DNA from 3 places in the Solibacillus sp. FSL W7-1472 genome. Region 2 is predicted to be linked to each of the others. Evidence: riboswitches for the same ligand, from Rfam matches in the RefSeq annotation. Region 2 holds a riboswitch; each other region holds the start of a gene.
The links. A riboswitch is a leader RNA that binds a small molecule or an ion and turns the genes downstream of it on or off. The one in region 2 is predicted to bind lysine.
Positions count from the first base shown of each region.

Region 1 (4,158 bases), 1.7 Mb from region 2:
TTAGCTAAAGTAAATGAAGATTTACTTGTCTTTGCAGATGGTTTTGAGCCGCAAAACAAGTTAGGGAAAATTTTAGCAAAACGTCGTGATGCGTTTACTGAAGGTAAAATTGACTGGGGTCATGCTGAAACATTAGCATATGCAACAATTACGCAAGATGGCACACCGGTTCGTTTCACTGGTCAGGATGCACAGCGTGGTACGTTCTCTCAACGTCACTTAGTATTACATGATAAAAATAACGGTGCTGAATTTACACCATTACATCATATTGAAGGTGCAAAGGCTTCATTCACAGTTTACAACTCACCACTTACAGAAGCAGGAGTAGTAGGTTTTGAATATGGGTACAATTTAGAAAACCAAAATGTACTAACTGTATGGGAAGCACAATTCGGTGACTTTGCAAACATGGCGCAAGTAATGTTTGATAACTTCATCTCAAGTGCCCGCGCTAAATGGGGTCAAAAATCTGGATTCGTACTTCTTTTACCACATGGTTATGAAGGTCAAGGTCCAGAGCACTCATCAAGCCGTATGGAACGATTCCTGCAATTATCTGCAGAAAATAACTGGTTCGTAGCAAACTGTTCAAATGCAGGCAACTACTACCACTTATTACGCCGTCAAGCTGCTTTATTAGGTACAGAAGGTGTACGTCCATTAGTAGTGGTTTCTCCAAAATCACTTTTACGTCATCCACTTGCTGCAGCTACTGCTGAACAACTTGCAAATGGTCGCTTCCAGGAAGTAATCGAGCAAGAAGGTTTAGGCAAAAACACAGAAGCGGTTGAAAAAGTAGTACTTGGTACAGGTAAAGTAATGATCGATTTAGCAGAACGTGTGAAAGATGGCGAAGGGCTTGATCACTTACACATTATTCGTGTGGAACAAATTTACCCATTCCCTGCACAACAAGTGAAAGATATTATTGCTCGCTTCCCGAATGTTAAAGAAATCGTTTGGGTACAAGAAGAACCAAAAAACCAAGGTTCATGGACATATGTTCTTGAAACATTATATGATATCGCTGAAGGCAAAAAAGTACGCTATGTAGGACGTCCTGCAATGAGCTCTACTTCTGAAGGCGATGGCGATTCACATAAAGCAGCACAAGCTAAATTAGTGAACGAAGCACTTGAAAAGTAATAAATGATTTGTTTAAAAAGAGCTGCTTCTATTTAAAATAGAAGTGGCTTGCTATACAATGAATGTGTAGCGTAATTAAAGGAGGATATGAACGTGGCTGAAATTAAAGTCCCTGAATTAGCAGAATCAATTACTGAAGGAACAATTGCCCAATGGGTGAAAAAAGTTGGAGATCGCGTAGAAAAAGGCGAATTCATCGTTGAGTTAGAAACTGATAAAGTTAATGCTGAAATTATCTCTGAAGAAGCAGGCGTTTTAAAACAAATTTTAGCTGAAGAAGGCGATACTGTATTAGTTGGACAAGTAATCGCAGTAGTTGAAGCAGGCGAAGGCGCAGCACCAGCACCAGCTGCAAAAGAAGAAGCTCCAGCAGCAGCTCCAGCAAAAGAAGAAGCTCCTAAAGCAGCAGCAGCAGCACCAGTTGCAGTTGAAGAAACTTCAGGTGAACGTGTAATCGCTTCACCAGCAGCACGTAAATTAGCTCGTGAAAAAGGTATCGACTTAGCAGCAATTTCACCAGTTGATCCACAAGGTCGTGTACGTGTTCAAGACGTTGCAGCACATGGTACAGCTCCTGTGGCTCCAGCAGCAGCTCCAGCACCAGCAGCAGCAGGCAATGGTCCAATGATCTTTACACCAGCAGCTGATACAGACCGTGTAACAGTAGAAAAAATGAGCCGTCGTCGTCAAACAATTGCAAAACGTTTATTAGAAGTTAAACAATCAACTGCAATGTTAACTACTTTCAACGAAATTGATATGACGAACATTATGGCATTACGTAAGCGTAAACAAGATGAGTTCGTGAAAGCTAACGATATTAAATTAGGCTTCATGTCATTCTTCACAAAAGCTGTAGTAGCAGCATTAAAGAAATATCCATATGTAAATGCACAAATTAACGGTGATGAAATTCACTTAAACAACTTCTTCGATATCGGTATTGCTGTATCAACAGAAGAAGGTTTAGTAGTACCAGTAGTTCGTGATGCAAATGCGAAAAACTTTGCTGAAATCGAGAAAAACATTGCGGAATTAGCTGGTAAAGCACGCGACAAAAAATTAGGCTTAAACGACATGGCTGGCGGATCATTCACAATCACTAACGGTGGTGTATTCGGTTCATTAATGTCTACACCGATCATGAACGGTACTCAAGCTGGTATTTTAGGTATGCACTCAATCGTAAACCGTCCAGTAGCTGTTAATGGTGAAGTTCAAATTCGTCCAATGATGTATGTAGCATTATCTTATGACCACCGTATCATCGATGGTAAAGATTCTGTTGGCTTCTTAAAAACAGTTAAAGAAATGATCGAAAACCCAGAAGATTTATTATTAAATTCTTAATAGTATCTTATATGCTAATGCGCAATATGTTATATATTGCGCATTAGCTTTTTTTTACAGATAACTTTCAGAAAAATGATTGTTGACGGAAATGTCGCAATAATGTAATATAAACATATCAATTTCATATCAAAACCTCACATTCTCGTGAGGTAGAGGCGCGATACTTAACAGTTTTATATGGAGCCATGAGCTGGCTGTGAAATATAAGAGAAGGAAATATCGCCGAAGTGTTGTAAATGCTCAATTTTACAATGCTGGGTCTGCAGTGAACAATTGCAGAACTGTCTCAATCATCTATATCCCTGATGGTTGAGTTGTGCTATCTCAAAATGGGAACTGTAGAGGATTCGGGCTAATTATAATTTAAACGACCTAAAGTTCTTCTTTTAGGTCGTTTTTTGTATACGTGAACCCCGAAATTTAACAAAAAAGGAGAGATTTTCTATGAAAAAAAGACTATTAATTTTATTGACTGCCATGACAATGCTATTGTTAGCAGCGTGTGGTTCAAGCGATGAAGGTACTACAAGCGGTTCTGATTCAGACAAGAAAGTTATTAAAATTGGTATGGAAGCAGCGTATGCCCCTTTTAACTGGTCACAAAAAGATGATACTAATGGCGGAGTTCAAATTGCAAGTTCAAAGGAATTTGCAGCAGGCTATGATGTGGAAATTGCGAAAAAAATTGCAGAAGGTCTGGACATGGAATTACAAATTGTTAAAACAGACTGGGATGGCTTAATTCCATCATTACAATCAGGTGCCATTGATCTGGTAATTGCAGGTATGTCACCAATGCCTGAACGTAAGGAAGTAATTGATTTCACAGAGAACTATTACACAAGTGACTATGTCATTGTTGTAAAAGAAGACGGTCCATATGCAAATGCAACTTCGTTACCTGACTTTGCAGGTGCAAAAATTACAGGTCAGCAATCGACAACACATTATGATGTAATCGATCAAATCGAAGGTGTTCAAAAACAAGTAGCGGCAACTGATTTTGGTGCAATGCGAGTGCAATTACAGTCAGGTGCGATTGATGGATATGTTTCAGAACGTCCAGAAGGTATCTCTGCTGAAATGGCACTGAATAATATTAAATACATCGTACCTGAGCCAAACTTCGAAGCAGACGAAGCGTCAACAGCTGTAGCAGTAGGTTTGAAAAAGGGATCAGATTTACGTGAACAAATTAACAAAGTTTTAGCTGAAATTTCGGAAGAAGAGCGTCAACAACTAATGGAAGACGCAATTGCAAATCAACCAGCAGCACAATAATCGTGTCGCATTAACAGTTTTGATGAGGTTGTCTTGCCGGCAAACGGAAGACAACCTTTTTCTATTAAAATTATGGTTTCATACATAAATAGTAGAAACAAAGAAAGAAATGGAGGACAAGGCGATGGCATTTTTAGAATCATCATGGAACTTGTTTACGAACAACTGGGATTTATTTGTACGTGGTGCTTGGACTGCACTTCTATTGGCAATTATCGGGACAATTTGCGGAACTCTGATTGGATTTTTTATCGGGATTATGCATACGATTCCACAACGTAAAAAGAATGTAAAATCAATAGTTTTAAAAGTACTTAATTTCATATTAACATCATATGTGGAAATTTTCAGGGGAACGCCAATGATGGTTCAAGC
Region 1 is NZ_CP150208.1:1,933,401-1,937,558, reverse strand. Features, by position in the region: gene MKY07_RS09525 (2-oxoglutarate dehydrogenase E1 component) at 1-1,149, shown strand, start outside; gene odhB (2-oxoglutarate dehydrogenase complex dihydrolipoyllysine-residue succinyltransferase) at 1,243-2,499, shown strand; lysine riboswitch at 2,645-2,832, shown strand; gene MKY07_RS09515 (transporter substrate-binding domain-containing protein) at 2,947-3,783, shown strand; gene MKY07_RS09510 (amino acid ABC transporter permease) at 3,908-4,158, shown strand, end outside.
Region 1: another riboswitch for lysine. It lies ahead of MKY07_RS09515 (transporter substrate-binding domain-containing protein); the one in region 2 lies ahead of MKY07_RS01400 (amino acid permease).

Region 2 (4,158 bases):
AATAACATTTAAATAATAAAATTATTCTTATTTTTCGGAAATTTAGTTAAAAAGTAAATTTTATTAGGGATAATGTTCGGTTTTAAGCATTTTTCTGTAAAATTTTTGATAAATTTTCCTTGAATTGTTCGAACTTCGAACCATCCGTACCGAAGTAGCTCATGCTGCGCGTAACGAAAATCGAAACCTTTTTGCCATCTTCATATACCATTTCCGCAAACGGTCCGGTCTGTTCTAGTAATTGCACTTTTGTTACATCTTCATTATAAATGACTAAACGGTCAGCATACCGCGCTTTAAATTGCTCGTATGCGGCAGTCCCTTGCAAAATAATAATTTCCGGCTGAAACTCATCCATTACTTCTTTAAAAATGTGATTCCCCCGCTCAAAATTAGCTGTATCCTCTTTTTTAGCTACTTTCGCTTCATCGGCTGATTCCAGCTGATATGTATTCAGCGACGTATAAATGAGCGATTCGTGATGATTATTTTCCAGCCAATTTTCAAACTGCAATGAGCCTTTAAATTCACGGGGTGCCCCTTTAATTTCACTTAAATATAGATCCTGGAAAAGATCTCTGTTCACTAATGACTCTGCAAAAGTCTGCTCACTCCGGTCTTCCACTTTAAATAGCGGCACCGCATGCGAGCTTACTAGGAAAATACGGGATTTGTACGGGTTCCCTTTTGTGAGAAACGGTCGATACATCACCTTTTTATCATCTTCCCCTGTTAACCAAGGATAGACTTTTTTATAGAAACCTTTTGAAATAGGCATGTTTTCACTTCCTTATTCTTCAGCGTTACTCATTGTTTTATTTCTTTTATAATACCACTGTTGCAGCAATCGTACTCGGGAAATTTAATCCTCAGTTATATACTGGTTATCCTCAATCAGTCTAGCATAATACTCAATCACTCTCACTTAATCCTCACTTTCCCCTATATATTCCTCACTTGAAGACAAATAATCCTCAATACAACAAAAAACGCAATGAAAGCCTATAAGCTCACCATTGCGTTTCAGAAATTAATTATTTATTTGATAAATCGCAGTCCTGTAAAGGAACGATTTTCGTTTTATGTTTAAATTTGTAGCCAAACCATAAAGCGGCAAACAATGGTAAGCCGATATATGAAACGACGACACCGTACCAGTCAATTGTTCCGCCCGTAAATGCCATATAGTTTTGACCTAGCACGACAATCATACATAAGGCAAACGCGAATAGCGGTCCAAATGGGAAGAATTTGGATACATACGGTAAATCGCTCAATGAATGTCCTTGTGCGACATATGCACGGCGGAAGCGGTAATGACTGATGGCAATACCGAGCCAAGCGATGAAACCGGACATACCGGAAGCATTCAACAGCCAAATGTAGACAACACCGTCACCGAAAAACGATGCCAGGAATGCTAACGAACCAACTGCTAATGTAGCTAAAAGTGCATACATTGGAATACCGCGCGATGTTACTTTCATGAAAAGTTTCGGCGCTTTTCCATCTACCGCTAACTGATAAAGCATACGACTAGCTGCATATAATCCTGAGTTCCCTGCAGATAACATCGCCGTTAAAATGATGGCATTCATAACAGATGCCGCAAACGCCACACCTAGGTTTTCAAATACTAATGTAAATGGACTTGTCGCAATATCTTCAGATAAAAGACGTGAATCCGTATACGGGATCAGTAATCCGATTGCACCGATTGCGAAAATGTAAAACAGCAAAATACGCCAGAATACTGAACGAACTGCTTTTGGAATGTTTTTGGCTGGATCATCTGTTTCCCCTGCCGTTACCCCAAGCATTTCCGTACCTTGGAATGAGAAACCGGCTGCAAGGAAAATACCGAATAGTGCAAGGAAACCGCCATTAAACGGTGCATCATCTTTGAAGAAATTCGTAAAGCCGACCGGATCATTCCCGCCTAAAATTCCGAAAATCATTAAGAAGCTGACAATGATGAAGACAATTACCGTTGCAACTTTAATCATCGCAAACCAGTATTCCGCTTCACCGAAAGCTTTTACAGACGCTAAGTTAAATGATAAAACAACTACGATAAATAAAATGGTCCATAACATTGAAGAACTGTCCGGGAACCAGTATTTCATAATTAACGAAACGGCCGCAATTTCTGCTGCAATTGTAATCGCCCAGTTGTACCAATAGTTCCAGCCAAGCGCAAAGCCTAAAGCCGGATCAACAAATTTTGTTGCATACGTACTAAACGAACCGGATGTTGGCATATAGGCAGCCATTTCCCCTAATGATGTCATTAGGAAATACACCATCACGCCGATCAGTGCATATGCGAGCAATGCCCCACCAGGACCTGCCTGTGCAATGGCACCACCTGATGCTAAGAATAAACCTGTACCGATCGTTCCGCCAAGCGAAATCATCGTTACATGGCGACTTTTTAAACTTTTTTTCAACCCGTTATTATTACCGAGCTGATCTATTTTAATCTCACTCATGAATATAAAACTCCCTTTTTGTTTTGTTGGTGAAGTGTAAAAGAAAAACCACCACAAGTTTTTGTGATGGTTATAGTTACACCTCATCAAACTTGAAAGATAGCTCAACACATGCTCACACATGTGACAGTTCTGTTCCTTATCGGAAACAGCCCCAGCATTATTTTCAAGAAGAAAAATAACACTTCGGCAACCATTCCTTTCATAAAGCTTCACCGATTCTTCCTAATCTCAGCTATACTAGTCTTAATGATTGCGACCTCTACCTCATAATTTACATGAGGTAATGTTTTATTTAATTTAATTGAATCAATGATTAAAAGTCTAACATAACATTTTTTTGATAGCAATGGCTTCACCTTTATTCTGTTTTTTATGAGTATTCACACTACTCTAACATATATCAACATACAAAAGGAGAATCTAAAATGGACACACAACAAGTAAATCAAAATAGCAAAAAAATACTATTCAACCGACCGCTCATCTATTTTATGGTAGCCGTATTTTTATTTGCGACCACATTACGTACACCGATTACATTGATCGGCCCGATTATTTCATTTATACGTGAAGGACTTGGGATATCGAACTTTCTTGCAGGCTTTTTAACGACTATTCCTTTAATTGCCTTTGCGGTTGTATCACCATTTGCACCACGCATTGCCCGTAAGTTTGGGATTGAATGGACATTATTTTATTCCGTCATTTTACTTTGTGCAGGGATTTTACTGCGTTCGCTAGGGGCAACGTCTTTACTCGTTATAGGAACAATATTAATCGGGGTCGCAATTGCATTCGGGAATGTTCTTATCCCTAGCTATTTCAAATGGAAATTCCCATTACATATCGGATTATTAACAGGGATCTATTCCGTTTCAATGAACATTTCTTCCGGAATTGCTGCAGGCTTCAGTTATCCTATAGCGGCAAACGCAGGATGGCAAATCGCAGCAGGTATTACAATTATTTTAGGGATTCTTACATTACTAATCTGGCTGCCGATTTTGCGCCAGGAAAAAATTGCATTAAATATGCCGACATCGCAGACTAAGAAAACGCAAATGTGGAGGTCACCGCTTGCCTGGGCAGTCGCTGGAGCAATGGGATTCCAGTCGTTCATATTTTACTGCTCGTCTGCATGGTTGCCGGAAATCTTCATTAGCCAGGGCCTTGATGCTACAGCGGCCGGGTGGATGGTATCCGTTATGCAGTTTGCACAAATTCCGATGACATTTATTATTCCGATTCTTGCAGGGAAAATCGCTTCTCAACGTCCGATCGTCATTTTCTTTACGATTTGTTACTTAGTCGGTTTTACTGGTGTCTTAATGGAATGGACAAGTCTTGCTGTCGTATGGATGATTTTATTAGGCTTTGCAGGAGGGGCTTCGTTTGGTTTAGTACTGATGCTGTTTTCATTGCGCACAAAGACAGCCTATGATGCAGCTGAACTTTCCGGCTTCGCACAATCAATCGGTTATTTTGTTGCCGCAATCGGGCCAGTTTTGTTCGGCTTTGCACATGATTTGACGGACAGCTGGACAATCCCGGTTGTGCTGTTCATTCTCATTTCTGTTCTATTGTTTTTGGCTTCCTTTATGAGCTCAGACAATCGTACAATATAACCAAACGTATGTACCCTTTTATGATATAATAACCGTAG
Region 2 is NZ_CP150208.1:277,693-281,850, reverse strand. Features, by position in the region: gene MKY07_RS01405 (RNA 2'-phosphotransferase) at 83-778, opposite strand; gene MKY07_RS01400 (amino acid permease) at 1,035-2,492, opposite strand; lysine riboswitch at 2,585-2,765, opposite strand; gene MKY07_RS01395 (MFS transporter) at 2,921-4,120, shown strand.

Region 3 (4,158 bases), 1.5 Mb from region 2:
GACTTTTGGGCTACTTGGTGCGGACCATGTAAAATGATCGCTCCAGTTCTTGAAGAATTAGATACAGAAATCGGTAACGATGTTAAAATCGTAAAAGTGGACGTAGATAACAACCAAGGTACTGCTGCTGATTACCAAATCATGTCAATCCCATCATTATTATTATTCGTAGATGGTGAATTAAAAGCAAAAACTGCTGGTTTCATGCCAAAAGAAGCGTTAATCGATTTCATTAACGACAACAAATAATTAAACCATTGGCCATTCAAACGCCAAGGCGCAATTGATATGTCAAAAAGCCGTATGCCGTATAAGGTGTACGGCTTTTTTCTAATACTCCAATCAGTTAAAATAAAGAAAGGACATATTAAACAGGTGAGAAGATGAATGCAATCATTAAAGCAAAACTAGAAATATTACCGAACGAATCAGGTTGCTATATTATGAAAGACCGTCAAGGCACAATTATATACGTCGGTAAGGCCAAAATATTGAAAAATCGAGTGCGTTCTTACTTTACGGGAAGCCATGACGGCAAAACAGCGAGACTAGTAAGTGAGATTGAAGACTTCGAGTATATTGTGACTTCAAGCGATTTGGAAGCCCTTATTCTGGAACTGAATCTAATTAAGCTGCATGACCCGAAATATAATGTGAAATTAACGGATGATAAAACGTATCCCTATATAAAAATTACGAACGAACGATACCCGCGTATTATTACGACAAGAAAAGTGAAGAAGGATAAAGCAAAATATTTCGGACCGTATCCGAATGCCTATGCAGCAAACGAAACGCGAAAATTACTGGACCGTTTGTATCCGCTTCGTAAATGTACACATCTGCCTAATCAAGTATGCTTGTACTATCATTTAGGGCAATGTTTGGCACCGTGTGTAAAGGATATTGAAAAACAAGTGTATGACGAAATGATCGATGAGATTTCAAAGTTTTTAAACGGAGGAGTCGAAGAAATAAAGCAAGATCTTCAGCAAAAAATGATCGATGCTGCCGAAAATCTTGAGTTTGAGCGTGCGAAGGAATTCCGTGATTTGATCGCCCATATCGATCAAATTATGGAAAAGCAAAAAATTGTAACAGATGATTTGAGCAACCGAGATGTATTTGGCTATGCAGTGGAAAAAGGCTGGATGTGTGTCCAGGTATTTTTTGTGCGTCAAGGCAAACTCATTGAGCGCGATGTATCGATTTTCCCGATTTATAATGAGCCGGAAGAGGAATTTTTAACATTTGTCGGCCGTTTTTACGAACAGCCGCATCATTTATTACCAAAAGAAATCTTTGTTCCGAAATCGATTGACGTAACGATTTTACAAAAGCTGTTGGATGTTAAAGTAGTGACACCGAAGCGCGGTTCAAAAAAAGAGCTTGTTGATCTAGCGATGAAAAATGCAGAAATCGCCATTCACGAGAAGTTCCAGTTAATTGAACGTCAAGAGGAACGGACAGTAGGGGCTTGTGAAGCACTTGCCGAAGCGATGCAAATTCCATTGCCGTTAAGAATTGAAGCATTTGATAATAGTCATATGCATGGAGCTGATCCGGTTTCAGCAATGGTTGTTTTTATAGACGGGAAGCCTGCGAAAAAGGAATACCGGAAATATAAAACAAGAGAAGCGGCTAAACATGATGACTATGGTGCGATGCAGGAAGTTATTCGACGCCGCTATACACGTGTATTGCGGGAAAATCTGCCATTGCCTGATCTCATTCTCATAGACGGAGGAAAAGGGCAAATGGAAGTTGCACGAGAAGTAATTGAAGACGAACTGGGGTTAGTCATTCCAATAGCGGGGCTGGCAAAAGACGAAAAGCACAATACGTCCCAGCTTTTATTTGGTACGCCGCCGGAAGTTGTTCCGTTAAAGCGTACGAGTGACGGTTTTTATTTATTGCAGCGCATTCAAGATGAGGTACACAGATTTGCGATCACATTTTTACGTCAGCAGCATCAGACAAATGCGATTACTTCGGTTCTTGATGGAATTGAAGGAGTAGGTCCGAAGCGAAAGCAGCAACTTATGAAACATTTTGGGTCCGTAAAAAAAATTCGCGAGGCAAGCGAGCTGCAACTGCAGGAGTCCGGTGTTCCGGCAAAATTGGCGGAAGTTATTTATCGCCATTTTCATGAAGCACCATTGAATAAAGAATAGTGTTATGCTAATATTTAAGACAATTCAATATTTACTAAGATAGAGGTGCAGTATTCAATAGTACATTGCTTGAGGAGGAACAATTCCATTGACAGCAATCGAAAGGGGGTCCTGCCGAAGTGAAGTGCGTATTGTTCGCGTAGTTTGCTGGTTTTGCATTTAAGAGATGTAAAACTGTCAGAGCTTTTTGTTCTGGAGGGCTATCCTGAAAAACTTATAACTATTTATTTGTATTGACGGCGGCTTTCCATGAACATGGAAAGCCGTTTTTTGTTTTCGGTTTTATTCAAGGAGGGGAAAAAATGGAGACAGTTGTAGTAAAGTTTGGTGGTCCGGCACTGACTACGCCGGAAAAAATAGTACAGGTAGCTAAAAAAGTGATAAAAGAGCAAGGACGTGGCATAAACTTAGTCGTTGTCGTTTCTTCAATGCCCGCTTTACGACGAGAATTCCGACAATATGCTGCCGAAATTACCGATGAGCCGTCGAAACGGGAAATGGATGCGCTTGTCGCATCTGCAACACAAATGACAAGTGCAATGCTGGCGATGGCAATTCAGGAGCATGGTGGTAAAGCGGTGTCGCTTGCTGGCTGGCAAACAGGCATTCAAACAAATCAAAAACATGGCAATGCACGGATTGATCATGTAGATAGTAAACGGATTGAGGAATATTTAGCATTAGGAGAAATCGTCGTAGTAGCTGGTTTTCAAGGAGTTACGGGGACAGAGAATATTTCAACATTCGGCAAAGGGGGTTCTGAAACTTCAGCGGTTGCATTGGCGGTTGCTCTTGAAGCAGAGCGTGTCGAGATTTTTTCATCGGTTGAAGGGATTTTCACGGCAGACCCAGAAATTGTTAAAGAATCCAGGAAACTTCCGGAAGTTTCTTATGATGAGATGTTGGAATTTGCAAATTTAGGAGCTAAAATTTTGCACCCACGTGCGGTTGAACTTGCCAAGAAATATAATATACCGCTCATTGTACGCTCTTTCGTACAAGACGTGGAAGGCACTTTTATTAAAGGGGATGTAGACATGGAGAAAAACTTACTTGTACGCGGGGTAGCCTACGAATCGGATATAATTCGTTTGACGATAGGCTATGATTCTTATGAAACCGCGTCATTGGCAGAAGTGTTTAGTGTTTTAGCAGAAAATGATATCAATGTGGATATTATTGTGCAAGCAGTCATTGATGGCGTGAAGCCGACCATTTCCTTTACAATTTCGAAAGATGAGTTTGCGGAAGCTTTACGGGTATTGGAAACTAGTAAACTGTCGCTTGGCTTTAGTTTTGCGGATTTTGAAGTAGGTTTAGCGAAAGTATCTATTATCGGTTCTGCCATGGCATCCAATCCGGGGGTGGCCGCACGCATGTTTGCACGGTTGGGTCGCGAACATATTCCTGTAAAAATGGTCAGTACTTCAGAAATTAAAGTGTCTGTCGTTATCCCACAGGATGAGATGGTTCGTGCTGCGAATGTGTTGCATGAGGAGTTCAATTTGGCGATGAAAGAAGTAACCGCTTCTTAAAGTAATAGCTGGAAATGAGCTGTAATGGCTTATTTCCAGCTTTTTTATTGAGTAAATTTGCTGCTTCAGCAATTATTGATTATGATAAGGTGAAGGCTAAATCTTCTCTTTTAAATCCCATTTTAACGTAAATTTTACGACATGTTTGTCATTATCTTTTTCTTCATAGCATTCCGTCAAATAGCCAAGCTGCTTTTGTTTTTGTTCTGCTAAAAAGCCAGCTTCAAGACGGAAGCAACGTTGTACAATATTGAGTGGCAGTTCTTCTGTCGTCAAAAGTATGTAATGAAGTTCATCCTTCGTTTCTTTTTCCAGAACTAACTGGCCCCATCCAGCTTCCATAAAAAATGAAGGCAGTTCATCCATAGAAAACAATGGGAACTTTCTTGCAATTTCTTTACCTGCCCAATATAAAACATCTTCTTCATGCTTACCTAAAATAGAAGGAA
Region 3 is NZ_CP150208.1:2,713,076-2,717,233, reverse strand. Features, by position in the region: gene trxA (thioredoxin) at 1-249, shown strand, start outside; gene uvrC (excinuclease ABC subunit UvrC) at 384-2,174, shown strand; lysine riboswitch at 2,207-2,385, shown strand; gene MKY07_RS13530 (aspartate kinase) at 2,477-3,709, shown strand; gene MKY07_RS13525 (YslB family protein) at 3,806-4,158, opposite strand, start outside.
Region 3: another riboswitch for lysine. It lies ahead of MKY07_RS13530 (aspartate kinase); the one in region 2 lies ahead of MKY07_RS01400 (amino acid permease).